One region of the Paraburkholderia sp. SIMBA_027 genome, then DNA from elsewhere that is predicted to be linked to it. Evidence: riboswitches for the same ligand, from Rfam matches in the RefSeq annotation. Region 1 holds a riboswitch; the other holds the start of a gene.
The links. Region 1 has a riboswitch for glycine ahead of SB764_RS34470 (D-amino acid dehydrogenase). Riboswitches for the same ligand answer to the same signal wherever they lie in the genome.
Positions count from the first base shown of each region.

Region 2: it holds a riboswitch for glycine, as region 1 does, so the genes downstream of both, gcvT (glycine cleavage system aminomethyltransferase GcvT) here and SB764_RS34470 (D-amino acid dehydrogenase) in region 1, are expected to answer to the same signal.

Region 1 is NZ_JAWRWY010000026.1:58,313-66,170, reverse strand. Features, by position in the region: gene SB764_RS34470 (D-amino acid dehydrogenase) at 295-1,500, opposite strand; glycine riboswitch at 1,562-1,653, opposite strand; glycine riboswitch at 1,658-1,747, opposite strand; gene SB764_RS34465 (threonine aldolase family protein) at 2,271-3,368, opposite strand; gene SB764_RS34460 (AraC family transcriptional regulator) at 3,447-4,208, opposite strand; gene adh (aldehyde dehydrogenase) at 4,661-6,181, shown strand; gene SB764_RS34450 (tautomerase family protein) at 6,316-6,756, opposite strand; gene SB764_RS34445 (MarR family winged helix-turn-helix transcriptional regulator) at 6,950-7,381, opposite strand; gene asd (aspartate-semialdehyde dehydrogenase) at 7,652-7,858, shown strand, end outside.
Region 2 is NZ_JAWRWY010000006.1:421,661-429,518, reverse strand. Features, by position in the region: gene SB764_RS14540 (UvrD-helicase domain-containing protein) at 1-1,234, opposite strand, end outside; gene SB764_RS14535 (oxidoreductase) at 1,596-2,657, shown strand; gene SB764_RS14530 (hypothetical protein) at 2,925-3,272, shown strand; glycine riboswitch at 3,520-3,630, shown strand; glycine riboswitch at 3,687-3,812, shown strand; gene gcvT (glycine cleavage system aminomethyltransferase GcvT) at 3,937-5,055, shown strand; gene gcvH (glycine cleavage system protein GcvH) at 5,126-5,506, shown strand; gene gcvP (aminomethyl-transferring glycine dehydrogenase) at 5,604-7,858, shown strand, end outside.

The sequences.
Region 1 (7,858 bases):
GTCCCGCTCTGCGTGATATGTGGCGTGGTGCCCGGTCCCATTCTATGAGGGCGAACACCGCTATAGATGAGATACTACTATCAAAGTAGTATCTCATCTATAAAAACGATAGGGGCCCGTAGTTACCGTACTTTCGCCGCTGCTGCGGAAAGACAAAAACCCGATAGACCGAGGTGATGTCGATCTGCCACTGCACTTGCAGGCGACTGACTTGCAAATGGGAGTTTCCGAACTCTATCCGGGCGAGTTGTGGCAAAGCACGCTCTGTTGGCAAACGGCAATGTTGCCATTCGCTCAATCTACACCGATCATGGAGGAAACGGCCTCCGCGGTTGCCGCCGACAAAGTCCAGCCCAGATGACCATGTCCCGTGTTGTAAAAGACACCAGGGCGCCTGCCACGACCCACGCGCGGCAGCATGCTTGGCAGCATCGGTCTCAGTCCTGCCCATGGAATAACTCGCGAAGTGGAGACGACAGGGAAGTATCGACGCACCCAATTGATCAATGGTTCGATCCGATCCGAACGAATATCCCGGTTCACGCCGTTGAACTCTGCTGTGCCCGCAACCCGGAACCGGTCTGTCCCAAGACGGCTGGTGACGATCTTCGCGCGGTCATCGAGGATGCTCACCCAGGGAGCGCTGCTCCGACTCGGTTCATCATCCAGATGTACCGTGATCGAATAGCCCTTGACTGGATAGACGTTCACATGATCGCCCAGCATCGCAGCGAACCGGCGACTGCCGACGCCGGCACAGATGACGATGCGATCAAAGACTTCGCGTCGTTGGTCGGAAGAAATCAAAATCTTGCCGCAGTCCACGGATTCGACGCTGTCGATTGCCGTGTCGTAGTGAAATTGCACACCGCGACGCTCGCAGGCCGATGAAAGCCCTCCGGTAAATTTGTGGATATCCCCGGACGAATCCGACTCAGTGAAAAATCCTCCTTGAAAGCGGCCGTGAAGAGTCGGCTCGATTGCGCGCATCTCCTCCGGCGTCACTGGGCGACGATCCAGCCCCCCCGCTCGCAGCAAGGTATTCACGCGCATTGCTGCTTCGTGCTCCTTGCGCGTTGCATAGAAGTGCAAGATTCCGCGCTGCTCGAGATCGAACTGGATGCCCTCGCGCTCCGCAATGTGGAATAGGTGTGCGCGTGCAGCGATCGCAAGCCTCACAGTTTCAATCGTGTTCGCTTCGTATCGCGGGATGTTTCCGAGAAACTCGGCAATCCAGCCGTACTTGTGTAAGCTTGGCCGCGGATTCAGTAGCAGCGGTGCGTCGCGTGTGAACATCCAACGCAGTCCTTTGAGGACAGTGGCACGGCTGTTCCATACCTCCGCATTGCTGGCCGAGAGCTGGCCACCATTCGCGAAGGACGTCTCCATTGCGGCATAGCGATGCCGCTCGAAGACACTGACGCTATGGCCGTGATTCGAAAGGGCATAAGCGGTAGTGACGCCGGTAATACCGGCGCCAATGATGGCGATTCGTGACATGTTCTGGTCCAGATTGTATTGAGCATCGCCAGCGATATGTGTCGCCGACGCGGATGCCCCATCTGTCCGTTTACCTGAGAGTTTCGCCACTGTCCCTGTTGCGTTACGGCGGTGGCTCCCCTTCGGTGGGCGCACGAGGCGCCGCTCTCCAGAGCGTCCTCGCATCACGGTCCTTTTGCCTGAGAGTTTCCGGGGCGGTTGCTCCATCGGCGCCGCTCAATCGAGCGGTCTCTCCCGTGATGCACGAATACAACGATTGCAAAACTACCATGACATGCATCGGACAATAGCTAGGCTCACCGCTTGACGCGGACACCCCGATGCATCTTGTCGGAGGAGTGGATCCTTCCAACGGCAGGAGTAGTACGCCCTGCATCGCCAACGCGTGAGGCAGCTGCTCCACTCACGCCAATCCTGTGCAGCCGTTCGAATTTGCGAGACATTCCTCTGCAAAGTGACAGGTCGGAACTCCCTTTCGACAAATTGATCGGTGCCAACCTGAACGTGCGCTCCGTTATCTGCCCCGGTCGTGTGCACACCCTATGAACGACTGCGTCGAGACGCGCACTGACTTCCTGATCGCTCGAGCCTTTGGTTCCGCCCTGCCATTCTCGATAGACGCGTGGCAACGCACTTGCGCGCATTGCCACGCGCCACCAACGAGTTGGTGTGACGAGCTGATCGAGAGATAGCGACCGTCACGAGGGCATCGTCACCCCCGCTTTTACTGCTATCAAGGTAATACTTTAGGCTGACGCCAAAAAATGTAATTAATAGCCGGCCCCAGACGACACCTTGCCGCCAGGTCCACTCACGCCAGCGTTACGTGCGTTCTCTTGTGCGACGACCGAAATGATATCGATGGCTTCCTGTACCTGCTGGCGAGTTATGTTCAGATAAGGAATGGCGCGTACGCCATCTGCGCCGGACGGCAGTACATACAGACCCTTGTCGTAAAGACGCTCGACGAATGTTCCAGCGGGAAGCGAAGAGACGCCGAAACGCACGATGTTAGTTTCGATCGCGGAAACATCGAGCGAAATGCCAGGCAGACCTGCGATACCGTTGGCGAGCATTCGAGCATGCTCATGATCTTCCTGAAGCCGTTCACGATGATTGCGCAGTGCATGCAGCGCACCTGCCGCGATAATCCCGGCTTGGCGGAAACCACCGCCGATTTGCTGCTTGAAACGACGCGCGCGAGCAATGAAGTCACGGGAGCCAGCCAGCGCTGAGCCTACCGGCGCACCGAGGCCTTTCGAGAAGCAGACGCTGACCGAATCGAAGTGGCGGGCGTATTCGCGCTCGGGAATCCCGGTGGCAGCTGTCGCATGCCATAGCCTCGCGCCGTCCAGGTGCAATGCGAGCCCGCGCTGTCGGCCAAGCTCGCAGACAGCCTGAAGTCGCTCGATCGGCCACACCTTGCCGCCACCGATGTTGTGGGTGTTTTCCAGACACAGCAGCTTGACCGGTGCGGGAATCGTGTTGGGGAAGAACCGATGCGACACGCCGAGTGCATTCGACACGTCTTCCGGGGTGAATACGCCGCGCACGCCGGGCAGCAGACGCGGGAGCACTCCAGAGAACGCCGCCGGCGCACCGCCTTCAAGAATGTAGACATGGGCATTTTGATCGAAGAGCACGGCATCGCCCGGCTCGGTGTGCGCCCGGATCGCGACCTGGTTGGTCATCGTGCCCGTCACCATGTAAACGGCATCTTCCTTGCCAAGCAGTTCCGCGACTTCTCGCTCAAGTGCTTTGACGGTCGGATCGTCGCCGTATACGTCGTCGCCGACTGGTGCGTTGGCTATGGCGTCGCGCATGGCCTTGGTAGGCTGGCTGCAGGTGTCGCTTCGCAGATCGATCATAGTGTGCTCCCGAATCAGGTGAATAGTGAGCACAGCTTCAGCCACATACCGGCCGGGGATTTGGACAAACTTGCGGATTTACTGCCGAGCGATACCCGGCGGCACGCCGAAGAAGCGACTGAATTCCCGACTCAAATGCCCTTGATCGCAGTAGCCGACCTCAATGGCAACCTGCCGCAGCGGCACCCCCCGAAGCACAAGGTGCTTAGCCAGCGCGACTCGGCGTTGCACAAGGTACGCATGGGGCGCGACCCCGACTGATTTCTTGAACTCGCGCAGCAGGTGGTAAGCGCTCATCCCTGCTACCTGGGCGATTACGTCGAGCGACGGATTATCCACAAAATGGGCATCGATATAGTCACGCGCCCGCCTCACCGCCCCTGGCATTGCTCCCCCGATGGAAGGCCGACGAGCTGTAGACGCGTGCCTCAACACGAGTTGGGTCATCGCGGTTGTCAGTCGGGATGTCTTTTCAAGCTGGCTCGCGTCGTGAGATTCCGAGCAAATGTGTGCGGTGCGAAATAGCAACATCGTATCCGGGTCATCCATCACGACATCGGGAAAATGCACGGACCGCTGCGGTGCGCCGTCCGCGTCTCGCACCAGGCCGAGCAGAGCTGACGCGGACACGTACACCATGCGGTAATCCCAACCGCCCTCAATTGCCGGACGCCCTTCATGCAGCTGACCGGGATTGATCACGCAGATCGCGCCTTCCGGCATGATTAACCGTCGACCGCGGCCCTCGAGAAATGCCTGTGCCCCGCGTTCAATCACGCCGATCGCGAACTCATCGTGTGCATGCGGCGGAAACCGATGGGTGCGATAGCTCGCAGTCATCAGTTCAGCATCCGCGAAGCCAGGCTCGCGCCAAAATTTTGCCTGGTTTGATCGGGACGTATGTCCAGTACTCATGTTCGTGCCCCATAGTCAGTGGTGGCCAACGATCATCCAGCAGAAACGAGGCACCGGTGCATTCGCGGCCTGCCATGTGGCGCAGACCGGACGCAATGATTGTAGCTACATCTAAATAATCTTCAATCTTCCAAATTATGCACCTATGACGCTGCCAATTCGTTCCGCGAGTCCCGATTTTGCACAAAACCGCAATTTTGTCCATCACCCGGCACGAGGAAGCCGCGAGGATGCTTGGCCGGCCACGCGTCGACGCGCATGTGCAACTCAACGATCCGTAACGGAACGTCCCGATCAGGGCCTGGCGCCTCCCCCCGCTGGTCCGTGTTGAGGACACTCTTCGTCCTGCGTCCCTCTAATCTCAAGCGAGACACTCCATGAATCATGCTGACCTTGAACATCTGACGACGTCGTTCCCCTATCGACGCAAGTATGACAATTTCATCGGTGGAAAATGGGTTCCGCCCTTGGCCGGTGAATATTTCACCAATGTTTCCCCAATCACAGGTAAGCCGCTGTGTGACGTACCGCGCTCTCAGGCAGAAGATATCGAGATGGCGTTGGACGCCGCCCACGCTGCCAAGGGAGCCTGGGCGGCTATCTCGCCTGCCGAACGCGCACTCGTTCTGCATCGGATCGCCGACCGAATGCAGGACAACCTCGAACGTCTCGCCGTTGCGGAGACGATCGACAACGGCAAGCCCATTCGTGAAACGCGTGCCGCCGATCTACCGCTCGCGATCGACCATTTCCGCTATTTCGCAGGATGCGTGCGGGCGCAAGAAGGTACATTGGCCGAGATCGATCAGGATACCGTCGCATACCATTTTCACGAACCGCTTGGCGTCGTAGCACAGATCATCCCCTGGAATTTCCCGCTGCTGATGGCGGTGTGGAAGCTCGCGCCCGCACTAGCGGCCGGCAACTGCGTGGTGCTGAAGCCGGCTGAGCAGACTCCCGCGTCAATCTTGGTGCTGATCGAGCTGATCGCCGATCTGCTTCCGCCGGGGGTCGTGAACATCATTAACGGCTTTGGCGTGGAAGCCGGCAAGCCGCTAGCATCGAGCTCTCGGGTGGCGAAAGTGGCATTCACGGGCGAAACCTCGACCGGCCGTCTCATCATGCAGTACGCGAGCACAAATCTCATTCCGGTCACGCTCGAGTTGGGCGGAAAGAGCCCGAACATCTTCTTCGATGACGTCGTCAGCGCAGACGATTCCTTCCTCGACAAGGCACTCGAGGGCTTTGCGATGTTTGCCCTGAATCAGGGCGAGGTATGCACTAGCCCGTCGCGGGTACTCATCCAGGAATCCGCGTACGAAAAATTCATGGAACGTGCTCTGTCACGCGTGGCCGCCATTAAGCAAGGACATCCGCTCAACCCCGACACGATGATCGGGGCGCAGGCTTCGTACGAACAGTTATCGAAGATCTTGTCATACCTGCAGATCGGCAAGGACGAGGGCGCCACATGTTTGATCGGCGGCGAGCAAAACCGACTGGACGGCGATCTGCGCGACGGCTACTACGTGAAGCCGACCATTTTCCGCGGAAACAATTCGATGCGAATCTTCCAGGAAGAGATTTTCGGGCCCGTTGTTTCCGTTACCACCTTCAAGAATGAGGAAGAAGCACTCGCGATTGCGAACGACACGCTCTATGGCCTCGGAGCGGGCGTCTGGACGCGTGACGGCAATCGTGCCTACCGATTCGGTCGGGCGATTCAGGCAGGTCGCATCTGGACCAATTGCTACCACCTCTACCCTGCGCACGCTGCGTTCGGTGGCTACAAGCAATCCGGTATCGGGCGCGAAAACCACAAGATGATGCTTGATCACTATCAGCAGACGAAAAATCTGCTCGTAAGTTACGCCGCGAAGCCGCTCGGGTTCTTCTGACCTATGCGAGCTGGGGCGGATCACGTATCCGCGCCGGGTGTGTTGTTATCTTTTCTCTGCTCTGCGTATCGTCTGCAGTGCGGTGTGTCTATGAGACGCACCGCACTGAACTTCGCGCCTCGCTGCGCAACGACCTATCGTCCAACGCTGGTCAGATAGTCCCGATCTTCCTGAGACATTGACTCCAGCCAAGCCAACTCGCCACCGGGAGACGGCAGCAGCTTCCCATACTCCACCATCTGCGCGGCGGGCAACTCAGCCAGGTAGACCCAAACGTAGCGGCTGTCGGTGTTTGCAGCACGCGCCACGACACCCACGATGCCGTCGAGCAGGCCCTGTTTCTGTTCGTTCGTTCTCCCTGCCCGAATCTGACCATGTACAAAAATGTGGTCTGCTTTCAGTGGCTTCCCCCCGAGAAAGTGATTGCCTGCGGCGACAGGGGAAAATATGACTTGCGCAAAGAATCCCTGTGCCCCGGTCGCACTGCTGTGGGCATGTGTGATTCCCTTTGCGATTTCGCCTTTTTCCTCGGGGGTGAAACGGCCCTCAGCTGCCGTCACAACGTATGTCGGCATTGCGCGCTCCTCAAATAAATGTAGCTAAAACTCTATGGCCGATAGTGAAGCGGCAAGCCGCACTCAATATCCGAGCAACCATCAGGCCTGCAAATGGTTGTAGGTGCATCTTATTCGCTGGAGCGGTTGCCCGTCAGGAAGGATTAACCCTTGTGAATGGCGCGACAAAATAAAGCGTTCGCAGGCCGCCTTTCTAGCCCCGGTCGTCCGGACGCTGCAGCGACTCCAGCGCCTCGAGCAAGCGCTCCTTGGCAGCGCCTTTCATGAACCTCTGGACATCACGCTCAACCCGATTCTGGGCACGCCTCCAGTAAGGCTCGGCACTGCGCAATTTTTCGGCGCCCTCTTTGCTCAATCGCGCAACCTTGACGCGAGCGTCGGCCTCAGAGGTTACGTTAACCCATCCGGCATCGATCAGGAGCTTGAGGTTGCGAGAAATAGTGGTCTTGTCGAGTCCGACTTCGCCTGCAATCTCCGTGTAAGTCGCCGCGTCGAGGCGCTCCAGTGCACGCAGAAGTGAAAATTGCGTGATTTTTAAACCGACAGGACGTAGAGCGTCGTCGTAGACCCCGGTCAGTGCATTCGCGGAGCGCCGGAATTGTGTGCAGTAACAATCAGTGAACATGTTGGAATCGACGAACTCTAGATAGGCGCACCCGCAAGCTATCGGGTCGAGTAAGACAAGCGACAGTATAGCCACGCGCCAGCAGCTGAGGACCTGCAAATGCCCCCCTGACGAGACAGGCTCACCCTCTCGTCGGACCGTCAAGGAAGTACGGCACCATGCAAATAACGGCTATTTTATCCAAAGCCGCCAGGTAATGATGACGGAGAGTATTGGCTTCAACCGATTGTGGGCGTGCGAGCAGGCCATGCCTGCCGGGGAAAGCGAAACATGAGAAAAGTGGGATTGGTCGGATGGAGAGGCATGGTCGGCTCCGTCCTTCTAAAGCGTATGCGGGAAGAAAACGACTTCGCGCACATCGCGCCGACGTATTTCAGTACATCGGCCGCTGGCCAGCGCACGCGCGATCATAGAGGCAGAGAGCACACACTACGTGACGCCCACGCGATCGAACAACTCGCAGAGATGGACATCATC
Region 2 (7,858 bases), on a different contig from region 1:
CGGGATCGTCGTCGTGATTGGCGATCAGACGCAGATACGCGCAGATGTCCTTGATTTCGGCCTTGTCGAAGAACGACTGCCCGCCCGACAGCACGTACGGAATGCGCTCGCGGCGCAGCACCTGCTCGAAGATGCGCGCCTGGAAATTGCCGCGATAAAGAATGGCGTAGTCGCGGAACTGCGCGCGGCGCTCGAACTTGTGCGCCGAGAGACGGAACACGACCGATTCGGCTTCGTGCTCCTCGTCGTTGCAGGGCGTGACGGTGATCGTGTCGCCCATGCCGTGCTCGGACCAGAGCTTCTTCTCGAACAGCTTCGGGTTATTGGCGATCACGTTGTTCGCCGCCGTGAGAATGCGCACGGTCGAGCGATAGTTCTGCTCCAGCTTGACCACGTGCAGCTTCGGATAATCCTTGCCGAGTTGCGCGAGATTTTCGATGGTCGCGCCGCGCCAGCCGTAGATCGCCTGGTCGTCGTCGCCCACGGCCGTGAACGCCGCGCGCGGGCCCGCCAGCAGCTTGAGCAGCTCGTACTGGCAAGTGTTGGTGTCCTGGTATTCGTCGACCAGCAGATAGCGCAGCTTGTTCTGCCAGCGCTCGCGCACCGGCTCGTTCTTCGCGAACAGTTCGGCGGGCAGGCGGATCAGATCGTCGAAATCGACGGCCTGATAGGCGTGCAGCGTCGCCATGTAGTTGCGGTAGACGATGGCCGCCTGATGCTCGTCCTCGTTCGACGCCGTCGCGAGCGCCTGCTCGGGCATGACGAGACCGTTCTTCCAGAGCGAGATGATCGACTGGATCTTGCGGATGAAACCCTTGTCGGTCGAGCCCACCTGCTCCTGGATCATGGCGAAGCAGTCGTCCGAATCCATGATCGAGAACTGGGGCTTGAGTCCCAGATGCTCGGCTTCCTGGCGCAGGATCTGCACGCCCAGCGAGTGGAACGTACAGACGGTCAACTGGTTCGCCGGCACCTTGCGGCCTTCCTTGCCGGGCGTCGTGAGCGTCTTGCCTTCGAGCAGTTTGCCCACGCGCTCGCGCATTTCGGCGGCGGCCTTGTTGGTGAAGGTGACGGCGGCGATATGGCGCGGCTCGAAGCCTTTCGCTTCGATCAGATGGGCGATCTTCTGCGTAATGACGCGCGTCTTGCCGCTGCCCGCGCCGGCGAGCACGAGACAGGGACCGTCGAGATAGCGCACCGCTTCGTTCTGGGCGGGATTCAGGCCTGCGGACATCGTTGCTGGATTGGAAAAACGGGTGGTACTGCCGGGTAGCGTGCGGCGCAAACCCTGCGCATGATGCAGACGATGCTCATGGCGCGGCGGCCCTTCACGCGAGAGCCGCGATGTTAACACGATGCGGTGTCGCGCCGATGCCGCCCCGCTAACGGCGCGACGCCGCATCCCGCGCGCATCAGGTCACAGCGTCGTGTCACAACGACACGCCGCGTCGACCAGCCGATCCAGCCGCACGCCGATCCGTCCCCGCAGCGCCCCGCCACGCGCGCCGTCGTGCGTGCCACAATAACGGGCTCCCGCCACCCGCGGCATCGCTACCCGCCGTGCCGCTCCCACGCTGGAAAGAGGACGCGCTTACATGACAGCACCGCTGCAAATCGGCCTGATGGGCTATGGCTTCGCCGGCCAGACCTTCCATGCACCCGTGATCGCCCATAGCGGCACGGCGAATCTGCCCGTCACGCTTGCCGCCATCGCCACGAGCCAGGCCGAGCGTGCGCAGGCCGACTATCCGGACGCCGCAATCGTCCCCGATCTCGACGCGCTGCTCTCGCTCGACGCGATCGAATGCGTCGTGATCGCCACGCCCAACGACACGCACTACGAACTCGCGCGCCGCACGCTGGAGCGCGGCAAGCACGTGCTCGTCGACAAACCGGTCACGCTCACCGCCGAGGAAGCGCGCACGCTCGCGGCCATCGCGCAGCAGCGCGGCCTCGTGTTCGCGCCGTTCCACAACCGTCGCTGGGACGGCGACTTCCTCACAGTCAAGCAGCTGATCGCGAACGGCGAGCTGGGCCGCGTCACGCATTACGAATCGCACTTCGACCGCTTCCGTCCGCAGGTGCGCCAGCGCTGGCGCGAGGACGCGACGCGCGGCGGCGGCCTGCTCTACGACCTCGGGCCGCATCTGATCGACCAGACGCTCGCGCTGTTCGGCGCGCCCGAGTCGGTCACGGCCTTCGTGCACACGCGCCGCGACCACGCCAGCGCGCCCGACTACGCGCACCTCGTGCTGCGCTACGACGGCCTCGACGCCGTGCTGCACGCGAGCGCGCTGGCCGCGTACGCGCCGCGTTTCGCGATTCACGGCACGCGCGGCAGCTACCTGAAAAACGGGCTCGATACCCAGGAGGACCAGCTGAAGGCGGGCCTGCGCCCCGGCCAGCCCGGTTTCGGCGACGGCAACGAAGCGGGCCGACTGCACGTCATGGCCGACGACGGCCAGGAGTCCGACCGCGACGTGCCCAACGCCGCGGGCAATTACGCCGACCTGTACCGCGCGCTCGCCGCCGCGATCCGCGAGGGCACGCCGTTCCCGGTGAGTCCGCAGGACGCCGTCGACGTGATGACGATCGTCGAGCTGGCGATGCGCAGCGCCGAGGAAGGCCGCACGATCGCCTTCACGCGCGCTCAGTGAGCACGCAGCGCGAACCTCGCGCGAACCGACTGCCCGGCGAGGCCGCGCGGCTTGCAAACCGCCGACGCGTCTGAAAGGTCCATACAAACGGTTACAAGTCTGCGCCGCCGTGCGGTCATCGCACGGCGCGCGCGACGCGTTTGCCGACGAACAACGCCAGAAACAGAGCGATAACGTTCTGCATCTTCCGGGGTGCAGGGTTCGTGGCGCGCGCCAGCCCGCCCCGGACCGACAACAAGGAGAGTCTCAATGACCCGATTGAATTGTGTGAACCGTGCCATCCGCCTGAGCTGCGCCGCCGCGCTGATCTCGACGCTCGCCGCATGCGTCGTCACCCCGCCCGCGCAGCATTCCGGCTCGAATCCGCATGAACTGGCCGTCGACCGCCTGCATCAGGTCGACGCCCGCATCGACACCCTGGGGCGCCGCATCGACGCGCGCGTGAACCAGGGCTACTATCCGCCGCCGCAGGGCGCCGCGCTGCATCACCGCCTCGACACGATCCGCGGCGAGGCGCACGACATGGCTGCGCAGCACGGCGGCGGCATCTCCGGCGACGAGCAGCACGTGCTCAACCAGGAGCTCGATACGGCGGCGCGCGCCATCGGCGAATAAGCCCGCGCAAAACCACCGCGATCACATGGGCCGCCTCGCGCGGCCCGTTTCTTTTTTTGGCGCGCATGCGCGGTCGCGCGCGAGCGGTTCTTTCGGGGCCGCATGCGCGCAAGCCTTGCCGGGCGGCGTTCGGCGCATGGCCCGCCAGCACGCGCGGCCGGCTGGCGCAGGTTCCACTCCCGTTCCGCCGCCACGGTGCGCCTAATTTTTCCGCATTGACACAGCCCGCCGGCGTCCAGCACAATCGCTGCGCGCGCCGGGAGAGCGCGACGTTCGCGAGTCGAGTCAATTTCGAATCGCAACGCCGCCGCCGAAGGGGCAACCCACAAACTCTCAGGCAAAAGGACCGTGCGCGCCGGACCGCTGCTTCGCCTGTTTCGCACCCGCGTGCGAGACGCGCGAGACGGCACTCAGGTCCGCAACTCTGGAGAGCGGCAGTAGAACGGCGGAGGGATCGTAACCCTGGCGTTCAGGCTGCCCACCGAAGGGGCGCGCGTCGATCGACGCAATCTCTCAGGTACCGAGGACAGAGGGGCCATGCAAGAACCGACCACGGGCATCGTGCCTGCGGCGAGTCCTGCATGGCCTTTTTCGTTTTCGCTCGAATTCCGGCGGGACATTCCCCCGGAGTCGCACGAAAACCCTCGCGACCGCCTGAGGCCTCATGACCGAACTCAAACGCACTCCGCTGAACGACACGCACCGCGCGCTGAACGCCCGCATGGTCGATTTCGGCGGCTGGGACATGCCCGTCAACTACGGCTCGCAGATCGACGAACATCGCGCCGTGCGCACCGACGCCGGCATGTTCGATGTCTCGCACATGTGCGTCGTCGACTTCTCGGGCGCGAAGGCGCGCGAATTCTTCGCCCACGCGCTCGCCAACAACGTCGCCAAGCTGACGACGCCCGGCAAGGCGCTCTATTCCTGCATGCTCAACCCCGAAGGCGGCGTGATCGACGACCTGATCGTCTATTACTTCGCCGACGACGCGTTCCGCACCGTCGTCAACGCGGGCACCGCCGACAAAGACATCGCCTGGTTCGAGAAGCTCAACGCCGAAGGCGGCTTCGGCCTCACCATCACACCGCGCCGCGATCTCGCGATCGTCGCCGTGCAAGGCCCGAACGCGCGCGAGAAAGTCTGGGCCGTCGCGCCCTCCTCGCGCAGCGCCACCGAAATCCTCAAGCCCTTCAACGCCGCGAAGATCGACGCCACGCCGTTCGGCGAGCTGATGATCGCGCGCACCGGCTACACCGGTGAAGACGGCTTCGAAATCGTGCTGCCCGCCGCCGCCGTCTGCGAGTTCTGGGACGCGCTGCAACGCCAGGGCGTGAAGCCCTGCGGCCTCGGCGCGCGCGACACGCTGCGCCTCGAAGCGGGCATGAACCTCTACGGCCAGGACATGGACGACAGCGTCTCGCCGCTCGACGCGGGCCTCGCCTGGACCGTCGACCTGAAGACGCCGCGCGAGTTCGTCGGCCGCGCCGCGCTCGAAGCGAACGGCACGCGCTCGACCTTCGTCGGCTTGATCCTGCAGAAGGAAAACGGCAAGGCCGGCGGCGTGCTGCGCGCTCACCAGAAAGTGCTGACGCCGCACGGCGACGGCGAGATCACGAGCGGCACCTTCTCGCCGACGATGCAGGAATCCATCGCCTTCGCGCGCGTGCCCGAGGGCGTGCAGCCGGGCGACGTCGTGCAGGTGCAGATCCGCGACAAAGCCCTTCCCGCAAGCGTGGTAAAACTGCCGTTCGTGCGCAACGGCAAGGTGCTGGTCGCCTGATCCGCAAGGATTCCGGCGCGCACGCCCACCCTCTTTTCAAGTCATAAACGAACCACGCACTGGAGCAACCATGAGCATCCCGGCCGATCTGAAATACACCGAATCGCACGAGTGGATCCGCACCGAAGCCGACGGCACGCTGACCGTCGGCATCACCGATCACGCGCAGGAAGCGCTCGGTGACATCGTCTTCCTCGAACTGCCCGAAGCCGGCCGCGCCGTCACGGCGGGCGACGCCATCGCCGTGATCGAATCGGTCAAGGCCGCCTCGGACATCTACGCGCCGGTCTCGGGCGAGATCGTCGAATCGAACTCGGCGCTCGTCGACGCCCCCGAAGGCGTGAACGGCGCGCCCTACGAGTCGTGGCTCTTCAAGATCAAGCCGGCCGCCGACGCCAAGCTCGACGCGCTGATCGACGCCGCCGCCTACGAGAAGGCCATCGGCGCCTAAACCCCGGGACGGCTTTCGCAGAAGGCCCGTCCCAACGCACAGGCGCGGCGGCATCGCGGCACTACGCGACGCGCCGCCCGCGCCGGCAGGAAACCTCATGAAGCTCGAACACCCGGATCGTCTGATGAACACCTCGCCCACGGCTCTCTCGCTCGCGGCGCTCGAAGCGCACGACGCCTTCGCCGCCCGCCACATCGGCCCCGACACGGCCGACCAGCAAGCGATGCTCGACGCGCTCGGCTTCGCGTCGCGCGCGGCGCTGATCGACGCGGTGATTCCGGCGAAGATCCGCCGCACCGAGACGCTGCCGCTCGGGCCGTTCTCGCAGCCGCGCTCGGAAGCCGAGGCGCTGGCCGCGCTGCGCGCGCTCGCGGACAAGAACCAGGTGTTCCGCTCGTACATCGGGCAGGGCTATTTCGACACGCACACGCCGGCCGTCATCCTGCGCAACGTGCTCGAAAATCCGGCGTGGTACACGGCCTACACGCCGTACCAGCCGGAAATCTCGCAAGGCCGTCTGGAGGCGCTGCTGAACTATCAGCAGATGATCGTCGACCTGACGGGCCTCGCCATTTCCAACGCATCGCTGCTCGACGAAGGCACCGCCGCCGCCGAAGCGATGACGCTCGTGCAGCGCGTGGGCAAGTCGAAGTCGAACGTGTTCTTCGTCGCCGACGACGTGCTGCCGCAAACGCTCGAAGTCGTGCAGACGCGCGCCAAACCGATCGGCATCGAAGTGAAGGTCGGCCCCGCCGCCGAGGCCGCGCAGGCGAACGCCTTCGGCGTGCTGCTGCAATATCCGGGCGTGAACGGCGACGTGCGCGACTACCGCGAACTCGCCCAGGCCGTGCACGCCGCGGGCGGCGCGGTGATCGCCGCCGCCGACCTGCTCGCGCTCACGCTGCTCACGCCGCCCGGCGAATGGGGCGCGGACGTGGCCGTGGGCAACTCGCAGCGCTTCGGCGTGCCGATGGGCTTCGGCGGCCCGCACGCCGCCTACCTCGCGGTGAAGGACGACTTCAAGCGCCAGATGCCGGGCCGTCTCGTCGGCGTGACCGTCGACGCGCAGGGCAACCCGGCGCTGCGCCTCGCGCTGCAAACGCGCGAACAGCATATCCGCCGCGAGAAGGCCACCTCGAACGTCTGCACGGCGCAGGCGCTGCTCGCGATCATGGCCAGCATGTACGCGGTCTATCACGGTCCGCAGGGTCTGAAGCGCATCGCGCAGCGCGTGAACCGCGTGGCCGCCATTCTGGCCGCGGGCGCGCAGAAGCTCGGCTACACGCTCGTCAACGCGTCGTTCTTCGACACCATCACGTTCGAAGCGGGCGCGCGCACTCAGGCGCTGCATGACGCGGCGCTCGCGCGCGGCATGAACCTGCGCCACGTGAGCGAAACGTGCGTGGGCGTCTCCGTCGACGAAACCACCACGCGCGGCGATCTGGCCGATCTGCTCGCCGTGTTCGCGCAAGCCGCGTTCGCGGGCGAGACGCCGTCGGTCGACGCGCTCGACGCCGACCTCGCCGCCGCCAACGCCGCCACCTTCCCGGCCGCGCTCGCGCGCGAAAGCGCTTATCTCACGCATCCGGTCTTCAACCGTCACCATTCGGAAACGGAAATGCTGCGCTATCTGCGCAGCCTGTCGGACAAGGACCTCGCGCTCGACCGCTCGATGATTCCGCTCGGCTCGTGCACGATGAAGCTCAACGCCACCTCGGAAATGCTGCCGGTGACGTGGCCCGAGTTCGGCCAGATTCACCCGTTCGCGCCCGCCGAGCAAACCGTCGGCTACCGCGAAATGGTCGATCAGCTCGAACAGATGCTCGTGGCCGCGACCGGCTACGCCGCCGTCTCGCTGCAACCGAACGCCGGCTCGCAGGGCGAGTACGCCGGTCTGCTGATCATTCAGGCGTATCACGCCTCGCGCGGCGACGCGCATCGCAACGTCTGCCTGATTCCCGCTTCGGCGCACGGCACGAACCCGGCTTCCGCGCAGATGGCGGGCATGCAGGTCGTGGTGGTCGCGTGCGACGCGCAAGGCAACATCGATCTCGCCGACCTCAAGGCCAAGGCCGAACAGCACGCGGCGAAGCTCGCGGCGATCATGATCACCTACCCGTCCACGCACGGCGTGTTCGAGGAAAACGTGCGCGAAGTCTGCGAAATCGTGCACGCGGCAGGCGGCCAGGTCTACGTGGACGGCGCCAACATGAACGCGATGGTCGGTCTCGCGGCGCCGGGCCAGTTCGGCGGCGACGTCTCGCACCTGAACCTGCACAAGACCTTCTGCATTCCGCACGGCGGCGGCGGCCCGGGCGTCGGTCCGGTCGCGGTCGGCGCGCACCTCGCGCA